Regions from separate parts of the Solibacillus sp. NPDC093137 genome, predicted to be linked through region 1. Evidence: predicted binding sites of a transcription regulator. Region 1 holds the regulator's gene; the other holds the start of a gene.
What was found. Region 1 encodes LexA, which represses DNA repair genes until DNA is damaged. Its sites were predicted from a motif close to CGAACATATGTTCG; they were not measured.

Region 1 (4,439 bases):
ATGAGCCTGACTATTTCAGAGATTTAAAAGTACTGGATGAAGATGCGATTAAAGTCATTCAAGAGTTGCAGGAACATTATGAAATTTTTATTGCGACAGCTGCAATGGATGTACCGGGTTCATTTACAGCGAAATACGACTGGTTAATGGAGCATTTACCCTTTATTAAAACACAGAACATTGTGTTTTGCGGAAATAAAGCGGTAATACATACCGATTATTTAATTGATGACAGCCCACGCCAACTCGCAGCATTCAAAGGGACAGGTATATTGTATTCGATGCCGTACAATCGATCAGAAGAAGGTTTCATGCGTGTTCATAACTGGAAAGAAATTAAACAGTATTTTATAAAACAAATGGAAAGTGTTTAATAAGTAAAGGGTTGCGATTCTGCAATCCTTTTTTATTTTTGTAGTCATTTCGTATAACGCAATAGTATAATTTAAATTATTGGAATTATCTATAAATTATAAGGGGATAAAAAGAATGAAACCGATTATTGGATTAACAATGTATGATTTTGACAAGAAGTTGGATATTAATAACACGTATTTAATTTCAATTGAACAAGCGGGAGGTATACCGATTTGTATACCGAATGCTACAGAAGAAAACGTAAATGAGTTATTAGATCTAATTGAAGGCCTCGTATTAATTGGTGGAGCGGATATAGATCCATTGTTGTTTAATGAAGAACCGCACCGTCATATCGGAAGTGTTGTACGGAAACGTGATGACAGCGATCTTTTATTGATGAATGAAGCCTATAAAAGACAAATGCCTGTTCTCGGTATTTGCCGCGGACAACAGATTATGAATGTCGCATTCGGGGGGAAGATAATTCAGGATATACCCTCACAAGTAGCGAACACAATTTTACATAAACAGCCTTCAAAGCGAGGGGAACTGGCACATACCGTTGAAGTAAAGACACCTAAATTTAAAGAGATTTTTAAAGAAGACTCATTCCGTGTAAATACATTTCATCATCAATCGGTTGGAAAGCTGGGGAAAGGGCTCGTTGTTTCGGCACTTGCTAAGGACGGCATCATTGAAGGGATTGAACATGAATCGCATCCATATTGTGTCGCGGTGCAATGGCATCCGGAAGAATTGGCTCCGAACGGTGATGTTTATGCACAGCGCTTATTTAATAGTTTTGTAGAAGCATGCAATAAATAACGAAAGGCTTAGTCGTTCGCGGCTGAGCTTTTTATTTTGTAAATAAAAAACTTGCCGATTCTATTAGAATGGCAAGTTGATGATTAATGGATATTTCGATAGAGGCCGACCACTTTACCTAAAATAGAAACTTGGTTGACAATGATTGGCTCCATTGAGCTATTTTCAGGCTGTAAACGGAAATGAGTTTTTTCTTTGTAAAAGCGCTTAACAGTTGCTTCATCGTCTTCCGTCATTGCTACGACAATCTCTCCATTGTTCGCAGTAGACGTTTTTTTAACGATCACATAATCCCCATTTAAAATCCCGGCTTCAATCATGGATTCTCCCATAATCTCAAGCATAAATAATTCCTCTTCCGGTGAGCCGTAAGCATCCGGCAACGGGAAATATTCCTGGATATCCTCGATTGCAGAAATAGGCAGACCAGCTGTAACTTTACCGATCAACGGAACATGAATGACACCTTGTTTTGCGATATTCATCTCTTCCTGATCCAATATTTCAATGGCACGCGGCTTTGTAGGATCACGGCGGATAAGCCCTTTACTTTCTAAACGAGCTAAATGCCCGTGGACAGTTGAACTGGAAGCTAAACCTACTGCTTCTCCAATTTCGCGAACTGATGGCGGATAGCCTTTAGCACGAACTTCCTCTTTTATAAAAGTTAGAATAGCTTGCTGCCGCTTTGAAATTTTTTGTGTCAACTAACTCACCTCTTTATCATGCTATTTTTCTTAAAGTAAGTATAGCAGTATGCGAACATGAATGCAAACATAAGTTCGAAAAAACGGTTGACAAAAACATACGTTCGTATTATTATGAGAACAAACATTCCGAACATACATTCGAAAGAGGGTTTTTCAAATGAAAAGAGTTAAATTAAATGGCTTCACATCAATGTTTCTACTATTCTCTGTACTTATGATTGCTTTATTCATGATGCAGGATGATAAAATTGAATTATACGAACACGTAAGCATAGAGCATGGCGATACTTTATGGTCGTTGGCAGAACAATATCGTGGTAAAATGGCTAAGCATGATTGGATCAATGAAGTAAAAAAGGAAAACGGAATGCTGGATGAAAAAGTTGTTTTAGGACAAGTATTGGTTGTGCCTGTAGAAAAAGATTCACAATACATTGCTCAGCTGAATGAATCCTCCGATATGCAATTGATTAAAGTAGCGAGAGGGAACAATGATAAAAACTAAAGCAGTAATCTATTGCCGTGTCAGTACGGATAAAAATACACAAGAAACATCGCTAGTGCGTCAGCAGGAGGAGCTGACAAAATACGCAAAATCATTCGGCTATAAAGATGTGGAGATTTTCATGGACCAGCATAGTGGATATGATGTCGATCGAGACGGATTACTCGACATGCTTGACTACATGAAAGAGTACGGTATTAAAGCATTATTTGTACAGGATGAAACCCGTTTAGGGCGAGGGAATGCCCGTATGGCAGTGCTGCACCTACTGCAAAAATATGAAGCGACAGTATATACATTGAATGATGCAGGTCCTGTCGTATTAAACGAAATGGATACAATGCTGCTCGAAATTTTAGCGATTGTCGAAGAGTATCAGCGTCGTATGCATAATGCAAAAATCCGCCGGGGAATGCGCCGCGCTGTAGAAAATGGCTACCAGCCGCAAAATAATTTGAAAAACCGCGGTAATATTGAAGGGCGTGAACGAAAAGAAGTGCCTGTCGAAGAAATTGTTCAACTGCGTCAGAAAGGCTTAACCTTTGCAGAAATTGCTACGACTTTGTCTGGCTTGGGCATTTCTATCAGTAAAGCGACCGTACATAGAAGATATATTGAATATATGGAGCGACTTGAAGAGTAAACACTTGTTTTCAAGTCGTTTTTTTTATACCTTTGTAGTAGGTAGGAAGAAAGGTGAGATTCAAATGTTATCAAAAGAAAAATTAGCTCGCATTAACGAGCTTTCTAAATTAGCGAGAGAAGGTAAATTGACGGAAGAGCAGGCGAAGGAACGTACAGCGCTGCGCAAAGAATATTTAGATACTTTCCGTACTACAATGCGTGATACAATCGAGCATGTAAAAGTAATTGATGAAGAAGGCAATGATGTGACACCTGAAAAATTAAAACAAATTAAATCACAGAAGAAATTCTTAAACTAATAACATTTCATTAATATGTCACATTTAATATAAAGTATGACATATTTTATAGGACGTTTTTAGAAATTATTGTTTTCTTGTGAAAATTTGTCTACACTATAAAATGTATAAATATCGTACGAGGAAAGGATGTCACATAATGACACAACAGATGGATCAGTTAGCAATTAACGCAATCCGTACACTATCAATCGACGCAATTGAAAAAGCAAATTCAGGTCACCCAGGTTTACCAATGGGTGCTGCACCTATGGCCTATACATTGTGGACGAAGCATTTACGCCATAACCCTCAAAATCCTAATTGGTATAACCGCGACCGTTTTGTATTATCAGCTGGACATGGATCCATGCTTTTATATAGTTTATTGCATCTAGGTGGCTACGGTTTAGAGTTGGAAGAAATCAAAAACTTCCGTCAATGGAATTCAAAAACACCGGGACATCCTGAATATGGTCATACAGTTGGTGTAGAAGCGACAACTGGTCCATTAGGACAAGGTATTGCAATGTCAGTAGGTATGGCTATGGCTGAACGTCACTTGTCAGCAACATACAACAAGCCAGGTAAAGACATTGTAGACCACTATACATTTGCACTATGCGGTGACGGTGATTTAATGGAAGGTGTTGCTGCAGAAGCAATTTCTCTTGCAGGTCACTTAAAATTGGATAAATTAATTGTACTATATGATTCAAATGATATTTCACTTGATGGTGATTTAGAAAAGTCATTCTCGGAAAACATCCAAAAACGTTTCGAATCATACGGCTGGAACTATTTAAAAGTTGCAGACGGTACAGATATCGTGGAAATTAATTCAGCTATTGAAAAAGCGAAACAAAATACTGGCGGCCCAACTGTAATCGAAGTGAAAACTGTTATCGGTTTTGGTTCTCCTAACAAATCTGGTAAAGCAGATTCACATGGTGCGCCACTAGGATTTGATGAAGTTACTTTAACAAAAGCTGCATACGCTTGGGAACATGAGCCATTCTTCGTTCCAACTGAAGTATATGATACATTTAAAGCAGCTAGCGAAGTACAAGGTGTACAAGCAGAAGCAGCATGGAATGAATTATTCGAAAGCTACAA
Region 2 (4,439 bases), on a different contig from region 1:
ATTCCCCAGGAAATATTAATTATTTATTTAATTCGACAGCGATTTTTGCACCTACACGGGCATTATGTTTAACAAGGGCAATATTGGCATCCAGTGATTTACCTTCTGTCAGCTCTTTCACTTTACCTAATAAGAATGGCGTTACATTTTTGCCTGCGATGCCTTGTTCTTTCGCTTCATTTAATGCATTGTCAATAATTCCGTCAATAACACTTGATTCCATAGCATCTTCTACTGGGATCGGATTAGCGATTAATGCACCGCCACGTAAACCTAAATCCCACTTAGCACGTAGAATTGCAGCAGTTTCTTCTGCAGAATCAACGCGGATATTTACATCGAATTCACTTTCACGTGCATAGAATGCAGGCAATTTATCTGTTCCGTAACCAATTACCGGTACACCTTTAGTTTCAAGGTATTCCAATGTTAAGCCGATGTCTAAAATTGATTTGGCACCTGCACATACTACAGCCACATTTGTCATTGCCAGCTCTTCCAAGTCTGCAGAAATATCCATTGTAGTTTCAGCGCCACGGTGAACCCCACCAATACCGCCTGTTACGAATAATTCGATACCAGCAAGCTCAGCACAGATCATTGTTGCCGCTACAGTAGTTGCACCGATTTTCTTTGTTGCAAGTAAATAGCCAATATCACGACGGCTTGTTTTTGCTACACCTTGAGCATTACCGAACATTTCTAATTCTTCATCAGATAAACCGATTTTAATTTTCCCATCGATTAATGCGATTGTTGCCGGTACTGCACCGCCATCACGTATAATTTGTTCCACTTCACGAGCTGTTTGTACATTTTGAGGATATGGCATACCGTGTGAAATAATTGTTGATTCCAACGCTACGATTGGTAAGCCTTTCTCTTTAGCTTCTAATACCTCTTGTGAATATGATAAATATTGTTTCATTATAAATTCCTCCATTCAAGTAAGTTATCTTTTGTTAAATCTTCACGTACTGTTTTATCCGATTGCAATGTTTTCGATGCATTTACCAACCCGAGCTGGATTGCTTCTTCAAGCTCTTCATCGTTTAATACACCATGTAAAAATGCACTGACAAAAGCATCTCCGGCACCTGTAACATCTACTATATTTCTAGTTGCAATGGCTTTGTAGTGTACTATATTACCTTCGTTCCCCACCATTACTCCATGTTCGCCAAGAGTGAGCACAACATGCTCCGCTCCTTTTTGCAACAACATGTTAACAGCCTTTTCATATTGGCTATATGTTTCCAGCTTCACATTTAAATAGCTTTCCGCTTCATCTCGATTACAAATAAAGTAACGGATACCGTGCAGATCCTGCGACATATTTTTCATCTTAGGTGAAGAAACAGGGATAACCGCCAATGCGATATTACGCTCTATTGCGAAATTCCTAATATATTCTACTGTTTCTAATGGGCTGTTTAAGTCAATGACAATACAGCTGGCATTTTGTAATATTGCTTCGTGCTTTTTTAAAACACTCGGCAACAACTGATCATAAATCGCCATATTTGCCATCGATATTACCAGTTCACCCATATTATCAAGTACTGCTGTATAAGAACCTGTATTATAATCGTTTAATTTCTCTACTAAATCCACATTCATCATACTCTTACAATTTTGTTCAATAAATGCACTATCATGATCTTCACCCATTACAGTAATTAAGGAAACACGGTTGCCTAACCGCCCTAAGTTTTCAGCGATATTGCGGGCAACACCGCCTACCGATTCTGTAACAGAAGCAGGATTGGAAGTCCCTAATTGGACATTTTGCTCAATAGTGAATTTACGATCGATATTGGCACCACCAATTGCAATGATTTGATTTTTCTCTGGCAAAACATACGCACGTCCTAAAATTTCCCCTCTTTTTATAAGCGATGAAATCATATTAGCAAGCGCTGGCCTGGACATTCCCAGTTGTTCTGCCATTTCCTGTTGTGATAAGTAGGGATTCTTCTTTATTAATTGGAAAATCAATTTTTCCTTTTCATTCAACTTTATCACCTCTAATCAAACATTTGTTTATAATTATAAACTTTTGTTTATTAAATGTCAAATTAATATTAAATTTTTCGTCTTGCGTAGTATGGAAGTACTTTCTTCTTTTATGAGCTGTGACATAATAAAAAAGCTGTTCAGAAGGTTTCCCTTCCAAACAGCTTTCTTGCTATTCTACTATTACATCGCCATTTTCTGCTATACGTGGCTGTACGAGCACTTCAACACGGCGGTTTTTGGCTCTGCCTTCTTGAGTATCATTCGTAGCTATCGGCTGGAATTCTCCGAAACCTTTTACACTGAAGTATTTGGAATCAAGTTGTTCATTTCCCGAAACGATTTCTTTCATGAAGTTTACTGCACGCATTACAGACAGATCCCAGTTGGAATCAAATTCAGGTGTTTTAATCGGTACATTATCTGTATGACCAGTGATGACAATATTACGCGGTGGATCAAACATTAATAATTGAGCAAGCTCGTCAGCAATTGTTGCATATTCCGCTTTCACATCTGCTCGTCCCATATCGAATAAAATACTGTCCCGGATGGTAATTAATAATCCCTCTTCTGTCATTTTCGTTTCAAACTGGTCTTCCAGCTCATTAATCGCAATAAACTCGTCCACACGGTTTTGCGTTTCATGTAGGCGTTGCTGATCTTCCATATATTTAGAGATACCTGTTGGTGTAGAGTTATCCGGTGTTTGTATGATAGATGAGTTGTCCATTACACCTGTGCCACCGGTAAAAATATTATTAAATACTGCAGACATTTGCTCCAATTTTTTCTCATCCACTGAGCTTGATGCAAATAGTACAATAAATAACGCTAATAATAACGTTAATATATCTGCATAAGGTACTAACCAGGACTCGTCAATATGCTCCTCATGCTTTTTATGTCTTTTACGCTTCTTTGCCAAGGCCACCCGCCCCGCTTTCGGTAATTTGCTTACGTTCTTCCATCGTTAAGTATGAAGCCAGCTTCTGCTCGATTACACGAGGCGCTTCACCTTCAAGTACGGATAAAATCCCTTCAATCATCATTAGCTTTTGCTTAACTTCTACAGCAGATTTGCGTTTTAGCTTGTTGGCAAATGGATGCCATAAAACGTAACCAGTGAAGATACCCAATAACGTTGCAACAAAGGCCGCTGAGATGGCATGTCCTAATTTATCAATATCGGTCATGTCCTTTAATGCGGCAATAAGACCTACTACAGCACCTAATACTCCAAGTGTCGGTGCATATGTACCTGCTTGCGAGAAAATGCCTGCACCACTTGCATGGCGATCTTCCAGCGCTTCAACTTCCTCTGTTAATACATCGCGAATATAGTCTGCGTTTTGACCATCAATCGCTAATGTTAAACCATTTTTTAAAAACGGATCTTCAATTTCAGCTGCTTTGCTTTCTAATGCCAATAGTCCTTCACGACGAGCCAAATCTGCCCATTGTGAAAACATTTTAATCAAGTCGATATCACTTGCGAGTTTTGTTTCTGAAAATAAAATTTTAAAAAGCTTTGGAACCCTTTTTAGTTCCTTCATCGGGAAAGCGATTGTAACTGCAGCAATCGTACCGAAAATAATAATTAAAATCGCAGCAGGGTTTATTAACACTTCCGGTGTAACGCCTTTTAAGAACATCCCGACTAACAGGGCGATAAAGGCGATGATAACCCCAACAACTGATGATATATCCATATATAGTACCTCCAAATTACGATGTCTTTTCTTTATTTCGGTATATTTAAATTTTTATTAACTTCCTTTACACTAGTTATAAGAAGATTTTTTTGTTTTTGACACATTATTGTTCTTTTCTAAGCTTGAATATGACTATTAATGCGTTGGGAATTAACTAATTCTTAAGATAATTATTGGAGGAATGAATCAATGAATTCTATGTTCGAAGCAAATTTAACGAAATACGCAGAACTGGCAGTAAAAATCGGGGTTAATATTCAACCAAATCAATATTTGTATATTGCAGCTTCTATCGAATCGGCACCTTTTGTACAAGTAGTGACAAAAATCGCTTATGAAGTTGGCGCTAAACAAGTTTTTGTAGATTATACAGATGATCAAATTACACGTACTCGTTATGAGTTGGCATCTGAAGATTCTTTCGATTTCTTCCCGCCATGGAAAGTACAGGAGCGTGAATGGCTTGCTGAAGAAGGAGCGGCATTTATGAGCATCGTATCTCAAAGTCCGGATTTACTGTCGGGGATTGATTCAAAACGAATTGCAGCATTCCAGAAGGCTTCAGGCACTGCATTAAACAAGTACCGTCAATATGTTCAGTCGGATAAAATTAGCTGGACTGTTATTGCAGCTCCATCAAAACAATGGGCTCGCAAAGTATTCCCGGATTTACCGGAAGAAAAGCAGGTAGATGCATTATGGGATGCC

Region 2: the regulator LexA is predicted to act here: its motif matches at 2,033-2,046, upstream of ACQKN3_RS16065 (carbohydrate kinase).

The regions. Positions count from the first base shown of each region.
Region 1 covers NZ_JBNNVH010000001.1:386,793-391,231, forward strand. The annotation lists gene ACQKN3_RS01860 (5' nucleotidase, NT5C type) at 1-374, shown strand, start outside; gene ACQKN3_RS01865 (gamma-glutamyl-gamma-aminobutyrate hydrolase family protein) at 490-1,185, shown strand; gene lexA (transcriptional repressor LexA) at 1,269-1,892, opposite strand; gene yneA (cell division suppressor protein YneA) at 2,053-2,400, shown strand; gene ACQKN3_RS01880 (YneB family resolvase-like protein) at 2,387-3,043, shown strand; gene ACQKN3_RS01885 (DUF896 domain-containing protein) at 3,108-3,344, shown strand; gene tkt (transketolase) at 3,484-4,439, shown strand, end outside.
Region 2 covers NZ_JBNNVH010000005.1:159,981-164,419, reverse strand. The annotation lists gene ACQKN3_RS16070 (pseudouridine-5'-phosphate glycosidase) at 20-928, opposite strand; gene ACQKN3_RS16065 (carbohydrate kinase) at 928-2,016, opposite strand; gene motB (flagellar motor protein MotB) at 2,189-2,944, opposite strand; gene motA (flagellar motor stator protein MotA) at 2,928-3,728, opposite strand; gene ACQKN3_RS16050 (aminopeptidase) at 3,921-4,439, shown strand, end outside.